Regions from separate parts of the Paenibacillus shunpengii genome, predicted to be linked through region 1. Evidence: riboswitches for the same ligand, from Rfam matches in the RefSeq annotation. Region 1 holds a riboswitch; the other holds the start of a gene.
What was found. Region 1 has a riboswitch for ZMP and ZTP ahead of ACFSVM_RS01900 (bifunctional 5,10-methylenetetrahydrofolate dehydrogenase/5,10-methenyltetrahydrofolate cyclohydrolase). Riboswitches for the same ligand answer to the same signal wherever they lie in the genome.
Positions count from the first base shown of each region.

Region 1 (7,958 bases):
AATAATCATAATGGCTGTGTAGAGCACGAGTGTATAACACAATAGCAAGGATACATAACCAAGCCATCTGCCGATATAAAATTTCCATCTTGGGATAGGTCTTGGCAGAAGAGCTTGCATAACACCCTGCTCGGCCTCACCTGCTATGGAGGAGAAGGAACTGAAGATAGACAGTAGTGCCACAACAAATCCAGCGAAGAAAAAACCGATCATCATCATCAATACACCGCTGGCATAGTCTGTGATTAAGTTACTTCCTGACATAAAGCCACTGGACCGATTGCTGTCAGCAATCGCTGCTCCAATAAACCAATAAGCAACCAGAAACAGAATGGAAAGAATGCCTGCAAGGATCATGACACGCTTGCGCAGCATTTCTTTCCAGGTCATATTCATAATCAGTATCATTCGTGTTCCCCCCGATGGCTAAGTCCCGATACGGCGGTAAGGAACCAATCCTCCAGCTTGCCGGTTACTCTGTTCACTTCATAGAGTGTCATCCCCTGCTCCATAATGAGGGAGTTGATCCAGCCTGCCTGCTCCTCGTTATCGAGCTCAGCGACAAGCCAGGTGGAGTGCTGTTCTTGAGAAGCGGGCAACGAACCTGCCGTCTTACTGTCCACCTGTATCTCAATCCCGGTCTCTTCCTGCAGCCAGGTCAGGATCACTGGCGTATAGCCACCCACTTTAAACCGATAAGTGATCCGCTGTTGCAGGACAGAGCCCACATCGCCGGTACGTAAAATCTCCCCGTTGTTTAACAGCGCAATCTGATCACACACGGCTTCGACATCTTCAAGCATGTGGGAATTCAGAAATATCGTCTTTCCCTGAGCCTTCAGTCGTTGCAATATGGAGCGAACCTCCTTGCGTCCGACCGGATCAAGTGCGGAGGAAGGCTCGTCCAGGAAGATCAGCTTCGGATCGCTTACGAGCGCTGCTGCGAGTCCGAGGCGCTGCTGCATTCCTTTGGAATAATCCTTTACCTTGCCTTTGCCCCGGCTGCCAAGTCCAACCTCATCCAGCAGCTCAGGAATGCGCCGCTTTGCATCGGAAGAGCTAACGCCGCACAGCTTGGCATGAAGCTTCATGACCTCTTCGCCGGTCAGCCACTCCTGATATCGGAACAGCTCAGGCAAATAGCCAATTTGTCCTTTTGCTTCAATGGAGTGAATCGGATGTCCAAAGATCGATGCACTGCCGCCCGTTGGATAGGTAAGCCCTACCAGCATCTTAACGAAAGTACTCTTGCCTGCTCCATTCGGTCCGAGGAAGCCAAAGGCTTCCCCTTCCTGGACCGTAATGGATACGTCACGGCAGCCGCGTCCGTTGCTAAATTGTTTGGTTAAACCTTCGGTGTGAATGGCGGCCGTCATTCCGTAATCATCTCCTCCACCTGTGCGAGCAGTTTGTCTTTGGAATCAAACAACGAGTCGCCGGACAAATTGAACAATACGCCGTCTTGCGTCCATGTAGCTGTATAAACAGGCTTCCCAGTTGAAGATACATAATCTTGTTCAATAATAACGACCGGCACTTCCTTCACTTCTACCTTCTCGGTATCTCCATCCGTAAACACTGGCATTGGAAGCTTGCCAGACAAGATACTGTCTGATTTAATCGCTGTCTTCAGATTATCTGGCAGCATCGGGAAGTCCAGCACTGCCTTGACTGCTTCCTCTACTGAGACAGAAGGATCAACCTCTACTGATGGAAGCTTCTGTTGAGATAACGAAGCGTACAGCTCCTCTCCATCTGTATCTGCATGGTAATATTGATGCAGCGTCGCTGGGATATGGAACGTAATTGGCTTCCCATCGAGAGATTCAGGCATTAATTCCTTGGCACCAAGCCGCGCCATTGTCGTGTTAACTTCATTAATGTTCAGTTTCATCGTAATCGTCTGTGAGGTAAATGCATAATAACTTTCTACATTGAAAATATCATTCTCATATGCTGTGAGCCCGGTTAGCTCTTCAATCTCTTGTAAGCTTAATTTTTCATTGTTGAGTTCAGGTCCATATGCATTCGTAAACGAACCATGCTTGTTGATAAAGTCCGATGAATTGCTTCCTCCAGATACTGAGTTGAAGAAGTCCATAACATCTCCTTCATTAACTACCGTCACCTCATCCATACGGAATTGGTTTAGTATCGCGGCAAGCGCCTTATCTCCGAGCGGAGTCGCGATCATGACTCCTGCCACAGCCGCCGCCGTTGCTATGCTGAGCCACTTCTTAACCGGCTTTTTCATATGATGCTTTTTCTTTACAACAGCGGTCTGCTTCTCCTGATTCTGATGATCCGTCATATCGTATCTCTCTCCCCTGATTTCATTTTTTAATACACCTTTTAATACATCTTCCTTTAATGGATGTGCTGCCTTAGGCCCGTTTCCACGCTCCATGGACCATGCTGACCACTTGGGGCTCATTTCTTCTTCTTCAAGCCTTGACGCCAGCTTGTTCCAAGCATCTTCAAGCTGCTTGTTCTCGTCTTTTCCGTTCGGCTTTGATGTCATGTGCACGTTCAACTCCTTACTATGCTAATTGGTATGATCCTCAGGACTGTGGCGCGGACTTTCCCTGAACCTTTCTCCTCAGCTTGCTTGTAGCTCTGCTTAACATCGATCCGACAAGGGGAGGCCTTACATTCAGTTCTTCCGCTATCTCTGCATAACTGTAGCCTGAATACTTCAGCATCAGCAGTTGTCTGTCGCGCTCCGGCAGATCATCCATCCATTCACGTACTTCTTCCTGATCCATACGCTTCAGTACAATCTATTCTCCAGAGGACAGGAGCTGCTCTCTGCTGTCATAGTACTGCTCCTGCTTCTCCTTGAGCTTCCGTTCTCGTATTTTTTTACTCATATAATCATATCCGATGCGAGTCAGTACACGGTGAAGCCATGCACCTATCGCACCCGGATCATCTGGCGGATTCCGATACAGCCGAATAAATACCTCTTGCGCAAGATCTTCCGCGGCGGCTTCATCCTGGATCAGAGCCATCAGTTTTCGTCGTACAATAGGGTAATGCTCTTCAAACACTGTACGGAAAACGTCGATTTCCTGTCCTTCCATATGTTTAACGTCTCCTTTCAGCTGCAGCTATACATAAGACGGACGACGGTTTATTTTTATAGCACGTTTTATAAAAATGTTTAATTGAGTCCTTTTTCAGATTCTATATTAATTATACCGAAGCCGGATATAGCTCATCATTCCAAATCTTGTGTATCCCTATTGAACAATTCGACAAAATGAAGTACCATCATGGGTGAGCTTCGTTTTTTTAACTGTTCCTTCATAATGAGGTCTCACTTATACATTACAATTAAGAACGTCACATGTAACTGGCGTACACGGTGAACCGTGAGGGAGCATGTGATTAGATATAGCCGTACGCCTGGGCAGAGGTAAGGAAACTTAGGTTTCCTTGCCTCTTTTTTACTTTGAAAGGGCGATGTGATTATGAGCGACAACACACTGATTCTGAATGGTCAAACGGTAGCAGATTACATGAGAGAAGAAACGGGAGCAAAGGTGAAAGAACTGAAGGAGCGGGGAATCCAGCCGTGTCTGGCTACCATCCTGGTTGGAGATGACCCTTCTTCGGCAACTTACGTACGTATGAAAGGGAATGCTTGTGCACGAATCGGGGTGGAGTCGATCAAGGTGGTGCTTCCTGCCGAGACAACGACAGAGGAACTGATTCAAGAAATCAATAAGCTGAATCAAGACCCTTCCGTTCACGGCATTCTGCTGCAGCATCCGGTCCCGCATCATATTGATGAAAGAGCATGCTTTGACACGATCAGCATTGAAAAAGATGTAGACGGAGTAACGACGCTTGGCTATGCACTGAACGCGTTTGGCGAATCGGATTATCCATCCTGCACACCGCAGGCCATTATCCGCATTCTTGACTTCTATAACATTCCAATGGAGGGCAAGCACGCCGTAGTCATCGGCCGCAGTCCGATCCTTGGCAAACCGGTATCGGCGATGCTGCTGAATCGCAATGCAACGGTGACAACCTGCCACTCCAGAACGGTAAATATTGAAGCGATTGTGAAACAAGCAGACATTGTTGTGGCTGCCGTGGGTAAACCGAACTTCGTACAAGGAGATTGGATCAAGCCGGGAGCCGTTATCGTTGATGCAGGCTACAACAAAGGGAACATCGGTGATGTCGACTATGATGCCTGCTTGCCGCACTCCTCTGCCATCACACCTGTACCTGGCGGTGTCGGCCCCGTTACCATCGCGACCTTAATCGAGCATACGGTAAAATCGGCGTACAAGTCATTACTGAAGCAAGAGCAGTAATTTCATGATGCAGCATTTTTAAGCGATTAGCTTGCAAAGATTATAAAAGGGCCCTTCCTGATGGAAGGGCCTGATGGCTATCATAGCATATTTTTCCAAATTATATTATACATAAATCCTTATCATATCAAATGAGGGGAGCACCATTCTGAATCAGATAAGCTCCTCTGTAAATCTAATAAATGGTACGATCAAGCTCATCTGAAATTCCTGATTTACGATAGAAATAAGTATTGATAATGTCTCTCCATTCCTTCGAATGAGCAAGCTGTCCCTCCAACCGTTCCATTACACCCTGATAGCGCTCGGAATCAATCTGTCCCTCAAGCTTGCTCCAGCGCCGAATCAACGTCTCGACACCTTCCACACCTTCAAAGTGAGTATCATAGATATGCTGAATGACCGTCTTGCCGGACTTCAGGACATGCGTATACGGTACATGATGGAAGAAGAGCAGCAATTCATCCGGACAGGTCTCCAGTGATTCGTACTTATGAGCATTTTCCGGGAAATATTGCGCTGTATAACCGGTACCATTCTTGACCGTCCGATTGACGCCGATGCCATGACAGTCTGCAAAATGATACGTTCCCCACCTGGAATATTCATAGCCGTCCACATTAGGTCCATAGTGATGGTCCGGATTAACCATCCAGCCTACGCCAAGCGGTGAAGTGTAGCTCTCATAGATGGGCCACGAATCCTGAAGCATCGTACTTACAGCCTCAAGCACCTCAGGGTTTGATCCAAAGGTTTGCTTGATCCATTCGGAGGTAATCTGCTCCTCGGCTAAATCCGGATTCCATGTCAGACGGCCATAGCCGTACAAATTCGCCTGCGCAAGCGTGTGACCCGTCCAGTTATGATCATCGCCCACATTAATGACCGCCGTAATTCCACTGTATTTATACGAATACAATTCACCTGAAGCTACCTTCTTGATCTCAGATCCGGCTCCCTTGGCGTAAGTATCAAAATCAAGGATTTCCTTCCACTGTGGAATCAGGTAGCATAGATGTCTTTGCTGGCCGGTATATTCCTGAGTAATCTGGAACTCCAGAACCTGGTTCGTATGCGGCATTGCTCCGAAAAGCGGGGACACCCCTTCCCGAACCTGAAAGTCCATTGGTCCGTTCTTGATCTGGAGTATCACATTATCCTTGAACTGTCCGTCAAGCGGCTTGAAATGATCGTATGCGGCGCGGGCCCGATCCGTCTTGCGGTCTCTCCAGTCCTGAAGACAGTTGTAGACAAAGCATCTCCAGATCACAATGCCTCCGAAGGGCTCCAGAGCATCAGCGAGCATATTGGAACCGTCAGCATGTGTCCGGTTATAGGTAAACGGCCCAGGGCGACCCTCAGAATCCGCCTTGACGACAAAGCCCCCAAAATCAGGTATGTAGCTGTATATTTCCTGTGCCTTATCCTTCCACCAAGCCGCGACCTTCTCATCGAGCGGGTCAGCCGTAGCTATCCCTGCAAGCTGAATCGGGCTGGCATAATTGACACTAAGAAACGTCTTAATCCCATACGCTCTAAAAATCCCCGCCACCTTCGCCACATCCGGCAAAAACTCCGGTGTGATCAGCCGCGTTTCCACCTCATGCACGTTCACGTTGTTAATCGCAATACCATTGATTCCAATCGAGGCCATCAAGCGGGCATAATCACGAATTCGTGCATCATCTTGAACAAACTGATGATCCTTGAAGAAGATGGATCTGCCCGCATAACCCCGCTCGATGGAACCGTCCATATTGTCCCAATGGTTCATCATTCTCAGCTGGTTCTTGGGATTCTCTATAATGTGAAGATCTCTTAATTCCTCTCCCATTTGAAGCAGACGAAGCAAATGAAATGCTCCATACAGCAGCCCCTTATCGGTCTTTCCCACAACATAAAGAGAATGAATTGCCGTACTGTTATCAGAAAAAGACTTAAGGACATATCCTTCCTCATTCAGCTCTTGTGCCCATGAAGCTGCATCAAGCTCTGGCGGCAATTCCTCTTGGACGACAGCTAGACGAATACAGTCTGTTGTTAGCGTATCGCTGGAGTCCAGCAATTCAGGCAGTACACCGAACATTTCCGAGATCCCATATTGCAGCTCCCGAAGGGCTGACTCTGTAATGTGGGAACGTTCCATACATCCAATTTTGGAAATTTCAAAAGAACCCTGCCAGGATGCCATACTCTCGTATCTAAGCCAGCCGCGGTCTGCAGCAGAATGTGGAAGCTGTGTGATCTGTGCCATGACGTAAAAACTCCTCTCCCTTGCTTTAAATTATACCTAGCCTAAAAAGTCCCTCACACAAAATAATGCGGGTATTTCTCACGCAATATATCTTGATCTACAACGACAAGCCGCAGATGATTCTCCATCATCTTTCCGGCCAGCTCCGTCTCCTTGTTCACAATCAATTGATAAATCTGCTTGTGCTGCGAAATGATGTTCTCCCAGTTGGAATCCGTCAACAGCCGGAGCAGTCTTAGACGATTGAAATGAATGTTAAGCTGCTGCAGCATTTTCCAGGTCCGCTGCTTACCAGTGCCATGAAAAAGAATCTGGTGAAATTCCTCATCGAGCTCAAACAGCTTTTGGTAGTTCTTCTTATCTGCACATACGTCCTGCATCGCAATGTTCGTCTCCAGCTTGAACTTGAATTCCTCTGGAAAGTGCTCACAGCACAGCTCTACGATTTCCTTCTCCAGCTTCTCCCTAATGAATCTGCCCTCCTCTACATGAGCAAGATGAATACGGGAGACAAGGGTTCCGCTCTGCGGAATTATATCGAGCAGCTCCTCTTCAGCCAGCTTCATAAACGCTTCGCGGACTGGAGTTCTGCTTACATTCAGTTCATCCGCAATTTCTTTCTCTGAGATCTTCGTCCCTGGCGGAAGCTCCAGGCGTAGAATACGATCCTTCAATAAATCATAGGAGTAGGCTCTGGTTGAGCCTTTGATCTTCTGCTCAGTCGACATACCGTTACCTCTTTCTTCGAAGCTATTTGGTTCCGCTTGCTGTTATACTACCTGAAAGATGGGGGCAACTGGAATAAAGTGAACCGGCACATTCGGGAATTGCTGACGAATCCTGTCTGCGGCTCGCCTCATCCCCGGCTCTTCGCTGGCCGCATGGCCTGTGAGGATCAGTGACTTGCTGCCTCCAAGGGCTGACGCATCCCGTATGTATTCAGGGGTCTCCCATTCCGGTCCCTCACCTGCAATAATGAGCTGCAGCTGTTCATTCTCATACATAGGAATCAGGTGCGGACCTCCACCCCTGTATCCCACAGTGATACCTATACGGTCACATATCATATCCATATTTCCAATAACTCTAACATGAGAGAGCTGAAGCTTCGCCTTGAGATGCTCCGTAATTTGCCTTACCGTTTGACCTGATGGCAGATGAATAATGGATGCTGAAGACAAGTGCCGAATTGCATATCTGTCATATCCAATCGCTTCAATCAGCCCAAGTGTAATTTCATCAGGAGTATATCGGTGTGGATAATCATGAAATCGATAAACCGTTAGATGCCTCGCCTCAATAAGCGCCTGCTTCGCTTGGTATACCGGATCTGACTTCAGCATTTCATGTGCTCCCTCATGATGACTGTAGAA
Region 1 covers NZ_JBHUMJ010000002.1:442,004-449,961, reverse strand. The annotation lists gene ACFSVM_RS01925 (ABC transporter permease subunit) at 1-408, opposite strand, end outside; gene ACFSVM_RS01920 (ABC transporter ATP-binding protein) at 405-1,376, opposite strand; gene ACFSVM_RS01915 (hypothetical protein) at 1,373-2,521, opposite strand; gene ACFSVM_RS01910 (sigma-70 family RNA polymerase sigma factor) at 2,562-2,765, opposite strand; gene ACFSVM_RS01905 (sigma factor) at 2,781-3,083, opposite strand; ZMP/ZTP riboswitch at 3,342-3,421, shown strand; gene ACFSVM_RS01900 (bifunctional 5,10-methylenetetrahydrofolate dehydrogenase/5,10-methenyltetrahydrofolate cyclohydrolase) at 3,474-4,331, shown strand; gene ACFSVM_RS01895 (alpha-glucuronidase family glycosyl hydrolase) at 4,507-6,585, opposite strand; gene ACFSVM_RS01890 (GntR family transcriptional regulator) at 6,639-7,313, opposite strand; gene ACFSVM_RS01885 (Nif3-like dinuclear metal center hexameric protein) at 7,356-7,958, opposite strand, start outside.

Region 2 (7,958 bases), on a different contig from region 1:
TGTACTGTTCACTTCATCACATAATAAAAATAATTATTTTTCGAACTTTCTGTGAAATTGCTCAGGGCGCTCTTCTTTTTTGCCAAAATGGTGCAAAATCGCACTGACAATCCGTTCAGAAGCACGTCCGTCACCGAATGGATTCGCTGCTTCGCTCATTGATGCGTACAGCTCCGAGTCGGTCAATAATGCCTTCGTTCTGGAATATACTTGCTCCTCGTTCGTACCGACAAGCTCCAGTGTTCCCGCTTCAACCCCCTCAGGTCTCTCCGTTGTATCACGAAGCACAAGAACAGGTACTCCATAGGACGGCGCTTCCTCCTGCATACCGCCTGAATCCGTTAGAATCAGATGCGTATGCGGATAAATATTGTGGAAATCCACAACGTCCAGCGGATCAATGAGCTTGATGCGCGGGTGTCCTCCCAGAATTTCGTATGCCGGCTCTTTCACTGCAGGACTCAGATGCACAGGGTAAACGATGGCTACATCCTCAAACTCATCTGCAATGCGCTTGACGGCTCTGAATATGTTACGATGAGGCTCGCCTTGGGATTCACGGCGGTGAGCCGTCATTAGAATCAGACGCTTCCCTTCTGCAAATTCAAGCACCGGATGCGTGTAATCATCCCGTACCGTATATTGAAACACATCCGTGACCGTATTGCCTGTGACGTATACACTTGACTCCGGCTTATTTTCTCGCAGGAGATTGTTCGCAGACATATCTGTTGGTGCAAAATGCAAGTCAGCAAGCACACCTGTCAGCTGTCGGTTCATCTCCTCAGGGAATGGTGACAGCTTGTTCCACGTACGAAGCCCTGCTTCCACATGTCCAACCTTGATCTGCTGCAAAAATGCCGCATAGCTGGCAAGGAATGTGGTCAAGGTATCTCCATGAACCAGCACAATGTCCGGTTTGGCTTCCTGGAGTACCGGTTCAAGTCCTTGAAGGACTCTTACCGTAATTTCGTTCAGTGTCTGACGATCCTTCATGACATCCAGATCATAATCCGGTGTAATGTTGAATACTTCCAGCACTTGATCCAGCATCTGACGATGCTGGGCTGTGACACATACAATTGATTCGATTTCATCCGGATGACGTTCCAGCTCCAAAATAAGCGGCGCCATCTTGATCGCTTCCGGGCGGACTCCGAAAACCGTCATTACTTTAATCTTCGACATTCGCGTTCGAGCCCCTTTGTATCAGATTGATTTGTTATTTCGTACCGTACAAGCGGTCTCCTGCATCACCAAGACCAGGAATAATATAACCGTGGTCATCCAGACCTTCATCAAGTGCAGCCACATAAATGTCCACATCTGGATGCGCATCCTGAACCGCTTTGACACCTTCTGGTGCAGCCACCAGGTTCATCATCTTAATCTGAGTGCAGCCGCGCTTCTTGAGCACATCAATCGCCGCAATCGCAGAGCCGCCAGTCGCCAGCATCGGATCGATCACAATGAGCTCGCGCTCTGTTACATCCGTAGGCAGCTTCGTATAGTACTCCACAGGCTGCAAAGTCTCAGGGTCGCGGAACAGTCCAACATGGCCTACTTTGGCCGCAGGAATCAATTTCACGACGCCATCCAGCATACCAAGCCCGGCGCGCAGAATCGGGATAAGTCCCAGCATACGTCCTGAGATGACCTTGCCCTCTGTCTCGGCTACAGGTGTCTGTACAGTTATCGTTTCGAGCGGAATATCGCGTGTTATTTCGTATGCCATTAAAGTTGCCACTTCATCTACGAGTTCACGAAAATCCTTAGTGTTCGTGCGCATGTCACGAATAATCGTCAATTTGTGTTGAATCAACGGGTGATCACATACCACCAATTTTCCCATTGCTTGTCCCTCCGGTAGGTTCTTCATTCATCATCAACAGCCCAATCTATGCAATGATAGACAGGCAAGTCGATAAATCCTGTATATTATATCATTCCCTATCCTTAAAATGCACCTTCATCTGGCTGTATCCTTCGAACAATATAAAAAAGACCGGACCACTACGACAGCGGTCCGGTCTGTTGTTCAAGAAAATAGCCGAAACAGCTAATTCTTAGTATAGGAAAATTTGTTTCATTTTAGTACTTTAGCTCCGGATAAAGCGGGAATTTGTCAGTTAATGCAGTTACTTGTCGTTTCACTTCTTCCAGCACCGTAGCGTCTTGAGCGTTCTTCAGCGTTTTGGCGATAATTTTACCGATCTCAACCATCGCTTCTTCGTCCATACCGCGGGAAGTTGCTGCAGGCGTACCAATCCGAATACCGCTCGTAACAAACGGGCTTGTAGGATCAAACGGGATCGCATTTTTGTTGACAGTGATACCGATCGAATCCAGCACATGCTCGGCATCTTTACCTGTAATGTTGATATTACGGGTATCAATCAGCATCAAGTGGTTGTCCGTTCCGCCGGAAACGATATTCAGACCTTCGGCAATCAGAGTTTCCGCAAGAACTTGAGCATTTTTGACTACATTTTGTGCATAGGTTTTGAAAGAAGGCTGAAGAGCTTCACCCAGAGCAACCGCTTTGGCAGCAATAACATGCATCAAAGGTCCGCCCTGGCTTCCTGGGAATACAGCCTTGTCAATCGCAGCAGCCCATGGCTTGCGCGTAAGGATCATACCACCGCGTGGTCCGCGAAGTGTCTTATGCGTTGTTGTCGTTACAAAATGAGCATGAGGCACTGGATTTGGATGCAGACCTGCCGCCACGAGACCTGCAATATGGGCCATATCCACCATGAACAATGCGCCTACATCATTAGCAATGCTCGCAAGTGCTTCAAAATCAATGGTGCGCGGATATGCACTTGCGCCTGCTACGATCAGACGAGGACGATGCTTAAACGCCGCTTTGCGAACCTCATTGTAATCGATGCGGAATGTATCTTCCTGAACACCATAAGCAACAAAGTTATAGAGAAGACCCGATGCATTCACCGGGCTGCCATGTGTTAAATGACCACCATGTGCAAGGTTCATCCCGAGCACAGTGTCTCCCGGTTTGAGCGCAGCAAGATATACAGCCATATTCGCCTGTGCACCGGAGTGCGGCTGAACGTTGACATGCTCTGCACCAAACAATTCTTTGGCACGCTCACGAGCGATATCTTCAACCACGTCAACATGTTCGCATCCGCCATAGTAACGTTTGCCAGGGTAGCCCTCAGCATATTTATTTGTAAGTACGGAGCCCATCGCTTCGATAACTGCTTCGGAGACGATATTCTCAGAGGCGATCAGCTCGATATTGTTTTGCTGACGCTTTAATTCCAATCCCATCGCATTGAGTACTGCCGGGTCTGCTTTGCGCAATTGATCCATAACTTGAATTCCTCCCATATGATAGCTGTTTTAATTAAATTCTCAATCACAAGTTGAAGTGTTGCCGATTACATCAAGCTGGTACACCGCACGCTCTCCGCCAATAAGCTTCGGCCTCGACAATGCGGTAGTCACCCGTGCTTCCCCAATATAACGCCTTGCTGTACGGTAAGGAACAGCAACTCTCCTCAAATGCATGCCGATGAGTGTCTCACCGATATCCATGCCCGCATGCGCTTCAATCGTTTCGGCAAGACAGGGTTCTTGCAGAGATCGATAAGCTGCGGCGGCCATGGAGCCTCCTGCCTTCGGAACCGGTACGGCTGCTACCTCCGTAAGTCCAAGCCTCTCAAGCAGCGAACGCTCCAGAACCAATGCTCGGTTCAAATGCTCGCAGCACTGCACAGCAACCTCAAAACCGTAAGCATTCTTCACTTCATTTATACCTTGAAGCAATGCTTGTGCAATCTCTGAGGCTCCAGCTGTCCCAATGCGCTTGCCTGCTACCTCGCTTGTACTGGTGCCAATGACGACGACTTTACCTGGACCAAGCTTTCCTTCAATCGCAAGCTCTTCCAGCACCTCAGCTGTCTGTGCCGTAATTTGGTCCAATTCCGGGTGACTGCTGTTCTGTTCCATAGCCTAATGAACCCTCCCCTTCCGTTTGTGACTTCAAAACGATCGCAAGAAAGAGTTGTTCACTCATGAGAATCGTCTAATTCGCCCTATTTTGCGATCTGCCAAGATCATTTGAGTCTTATTATACCGAAAAATATGACGAAATACGAAAAAAGAGCAGTCTCCCACACAAGTATACCTTGCGTGCAAGAAATGCTCTTTTGCCCAGGCGACCGGCCGTTATCTCCGATGCTCCATCGTGGTTTAATCCACACTTGTCGCCAGTTACACCGGAATCTCATTTATCTTCTTCATCATAGAACATCAGATGTTAGAAATCAACTATTTCTAGAGTGCTGCACCAAAAAAATCAGCTGAGCTTATCCAGTACACGCTCAACCGCAGAACGGATCTCCGCTGCCGTCACATCATAATCTTCTCTGCTGCCCCCAAAAGGGTCTGAAATATCAAAGCTTGGAATTCGCTGCTGGATTTCGATAATACGCTGACGATCCGAGTCCAGCACTTCCTGTCCAAGCGCACGCTTCATTTGCCATTCTGCATACAATCGATCCCGTTCCTTAAGATCAGCCAGGACTTTCGGATCATCTTCTGCATATTCCTTCAGCGTGTAGATCTTATCAGCACACTCAGGATAGTGATGAATGACTTGCTGCTTATGTGAACCCGTTAGGGTTAATATAAGATCTGCCCATTGGACTAGATCGCGATTGACCGAGGATGAAGTTATGACATCCTGAATATCGTGATCCCTGAGCACAGCAGCTGCATGACGAGAGATGGTACTTCCATCTATCGCAGACACTCCTGCGGATCGAACTTCGACATCAATACCTCTTGAAGCAGCAGCTTTGCGAAACAGACCCTCTGCCATCGGGCTGCGGCATGTATTGCCTGTACATACGAATAGAATATTCTTCATATTGTCACCTCCGTCGTCTGTATAACTGGATGAAATCCATTGTCATTAAGTTCCCTATGAGATGAATTCTATTGTATGACGCTTCGTCTCAATATGCAAAAGAGAAAAATCGAGCTAGAAGATGAACAGCATGCCAAAAGCCAGCAATATGGCCCCTCCTACAGCTTCTCCGTATTCTCCGAGATTACGGCTCACTCTTCTGCCTATTAATAAACCGACCATCGACATCACGAAACCACAGATGCCGAAGGCGATAACGGTCAGCCATAAATCACTCTTGAACATACCGAGGGTTACACCAACGGAGAAGGAATCAATACTGACACTAACCGCAAATATCATCGTCCCGGCAAACGTCCGGTGGTCCATGAAGTTGGACTCCCCAGGTCTCAAGGCGTTAAATATCATATGTGCACCGAGTGCAAGAAGCAAGCCTCCTGCTACATATGAAGTAATCTGACCCAGAAAGGAGCTGACATACTGTCCTGTGTAGAAACCAATCAAAGGCATAAGAATATGAAACAGCGATATCAACAAGCTCAGCCGAAGCACATGCAGAAGCCGAATCCCCTTCATGCCTATTCCGATACCCAGCGAAAATGCATCCATTCCTAGAGCAACAGCCATAATCATAATTGTGATAAGATGGCCGAGTTCAGCAGGTGCGACCAGCATTCATTCATACCCCCATGTTCACTATAAGTCTTGTACACGATATGCGGACAAGAAGTAAAACATGACAAGTATGAGGTTCTTACGTCACATGGATGATCTGATGTCCGGCTGCTTTTAACAGACGATTCATAATCGCTGCACCAAGCCCCGTGGAAGGGCATGCCTCAGCCAGAATATAGGATGCGCCCATCTCATCACAGCTTCGGAGTGCGGCATATAGCAGATGAGCTCCCTCTGCCAGCCGGTCCATACTGCCCAGCGAGAACAAACCATCTGCCTGATACTGACCGATATGCTCACTGAAGGCTAGAACCGCAGTTACTTCCCCGCGTCCCTTGGCTTCGTGAAGCCTGCTGGAGATATAATCCGTTACTTTAGAAGCATCTCCATCGACTATACAGAGTGCACCTTTGGGGGCATAATGCGTGTATTTCATACCTGGTGAACGGGGTGCAACCAAGCTCTCATTGTGATCCGCAGCAAGACCCGGGTCCACGCGAACCTCGGAAGCAACCGTCCTCAGCTGTTCTGCCGTAATTCCACCAGGACGCAGAATCGTTACTGTTCCATCCGCATCTGCTTGCACGACCGTTGATTCCACCCCAACACCGGTAGCCCCGCCGTCCACAATCCCGGCAATGCGTCCATCCAGATCAACCTGAACATGCTCCGCGAGTGTAGGACTGGGTCTTCCTGAGCGATTCGCACTTGGAGCAGCAACAGGGCAGTCCGCCAAGGCCAGGAGCTGCAGAGCCACAGGATGGTCCGGCATACGAACGCCAACCGTGTCGAGGCCCGCAGTTACCCGTGCTGACAAGACTCCTGGCTTAAGCGGTAGAATAATCGTAAGCGGTCCCGGCCAAAAAGCATTCATCAGCGCTTCCGATATTTCATTGATTTCACTTACAAATTCGACTAGCTGCTCCCGATTCGCAATATGCACGATTAACGGATTGTCTGAAGGTCTCCCTTTGGCTTCAAACACCGCTTCCACCGCTGACGTATTTCTCGCATCCGCACCCAGCCCGTACACTGTCTCTGTAGGAAACGCAACAATGGAACCGTCCCGAAGGAGCTGAGCAGCTTCTTCCAGATGTTCCATCGCTTGTATCGTATGCTGTTCCTGCCAGCCATTCTGTACACTGCTGTTCTGCGGCGACACCTGCCAATAAGAGGTCTCCATTCCCGCGTCTCCTCCACTAGCTTTGATAACAGGCTGTTCCTTATCTGTTCTATTTGAATTGTTTGTCATTTGTAATCATCCAGCCTCATCTTGTATTCGTAAATGTTTATAGTATAGCATAGTTGTTGAGTTTTCGATGAGATGGCCATGCCATTATTCGATTCCGGTGAACGGCACCCGCCTCACACTTTTCCCTCGTTAACTACGATCTGCTAAGCAAACATGCTGTCTGCCCAGTCCCATATTTTAACCAATAAATCCCATAAGAAAAATCGGACTTCAGGCTCAGAAGTGCCCTCTGCAGCAGCTACCTCTGTGGTTTGTTCATTTCCATTCGCCGAATTCCCTGTATCCGCTGTATCCTTATCCGCGAGATCTCCGTTACTGCCACCTACAAAGCATAGAGGAGGGAATAACACGCACCACCAATTCTGACCTTCGCCTTTACCGAGCGTAATTCGAACCGCTTCATAATCGCCTGCCGGATAGATCAGCTTGCCGTACATCTTTGTCGGAAAAGGGACGACCGCCAGCTCTACATTATACTCATAATCCAGTCCGCGTGCAGCGAGCTCCTCGCCTACCAATTCTTTAAGCTGAGGAATATGCGTTTGAACCATCGTTCTTGCCTGATTCAGACTATTCGGGTTGTCGAGCTCAGGGACCCACTCATTCATCTGCATGACGACAGCGTCCCGAATCTCTCTTTTGACGAGCTGGTCACCCGGCATATCTGAGTTAGCCAGTATACGCAGCCGGATGGACTCCTGCGGAATAAGAGTTTGATGAAGCGCAGCATCCATCTTTTGACCTTCCCAGCTCATCATGACAATCATCATTACCACCACGATCATTAGAAACTGCTTCATACTCTTCCGCATACCCGTCTCCCCCTTAGGCCATGTTCTTCATGTCTATCAGTATGTCCCCATTTGCTAGAGTTAAACCTAGCATTTGAAAATTTAAGAGATTCGATTCATTTCGTAAATAACGCCAACTCGTACGTAGAAATGAGACTGCACATAAGGGGATCGAGAGATGGGATGATAGAGTTCATAGAAAGGGAAGTCCGCACTTGTGAAAATAAAAAGAGAAGCACAGTTCTGTGCAGAGCAGCTCCTCTGCGACAGTCCGTACTTCCCTGATTCTTATCTTACTTACTAGGCTCTAGCTTCCTTGCGGCTGAAAGAGCGCTTCTTC
Region 2 covers NZ_JBHUMJ010000011.1:152,760-160,717, forward strand. The annotation lists gene wecB (non-hydrolyzing UDP-N-acetylglucosamine 2-epimerase) at 34-1,188, opposite strand; gene upp (uracil phosphoribosyltransferase) at 1,223-1,852, opposite strand; gene glyA (serine hydroxymethyltransferase) at 2,092-3,339, opposite strand; gene ACFSVM_RS22690 (TIGR01440 family protein) at 3,382-3,978, opposite strand; ZMP/ZTP riboswitch at 4,174-4,256, opposite strand; gene ACFSVM_RS22695 (low molecular weight protein arginine phosphatase) at 4,328-4,900, opposite strand; gene ACFSVM_RS22700 (manganese efflux pump MntP) at 5,015-5,575, opposite strand; gene ACFSVM_RS22705 (L-threonylcarbamoyladenylate synthase) at 5,655-6,827, opposite strand; gene spoIIR (stage II sporulation protein R) at 6,971-7,639, opposite strand; gene ACFSVM_RS22715 (FtsW/RodA/SpoVE family cell cycle protein) at 7,919-7,958, opposite strand, start outside.
Region 2: another riboswitch for ZMP and ZTP. It lies ahead of ACFSVM_RS22690 (TIGR01440 family protein); the one in region 1 lies ahead of ACFSVM_RS01900 (bifunctional 5,10-methylenetetrahydrofolate dehydrogenase/5,10-methenyltetrahydrofolate cyclohydrolase).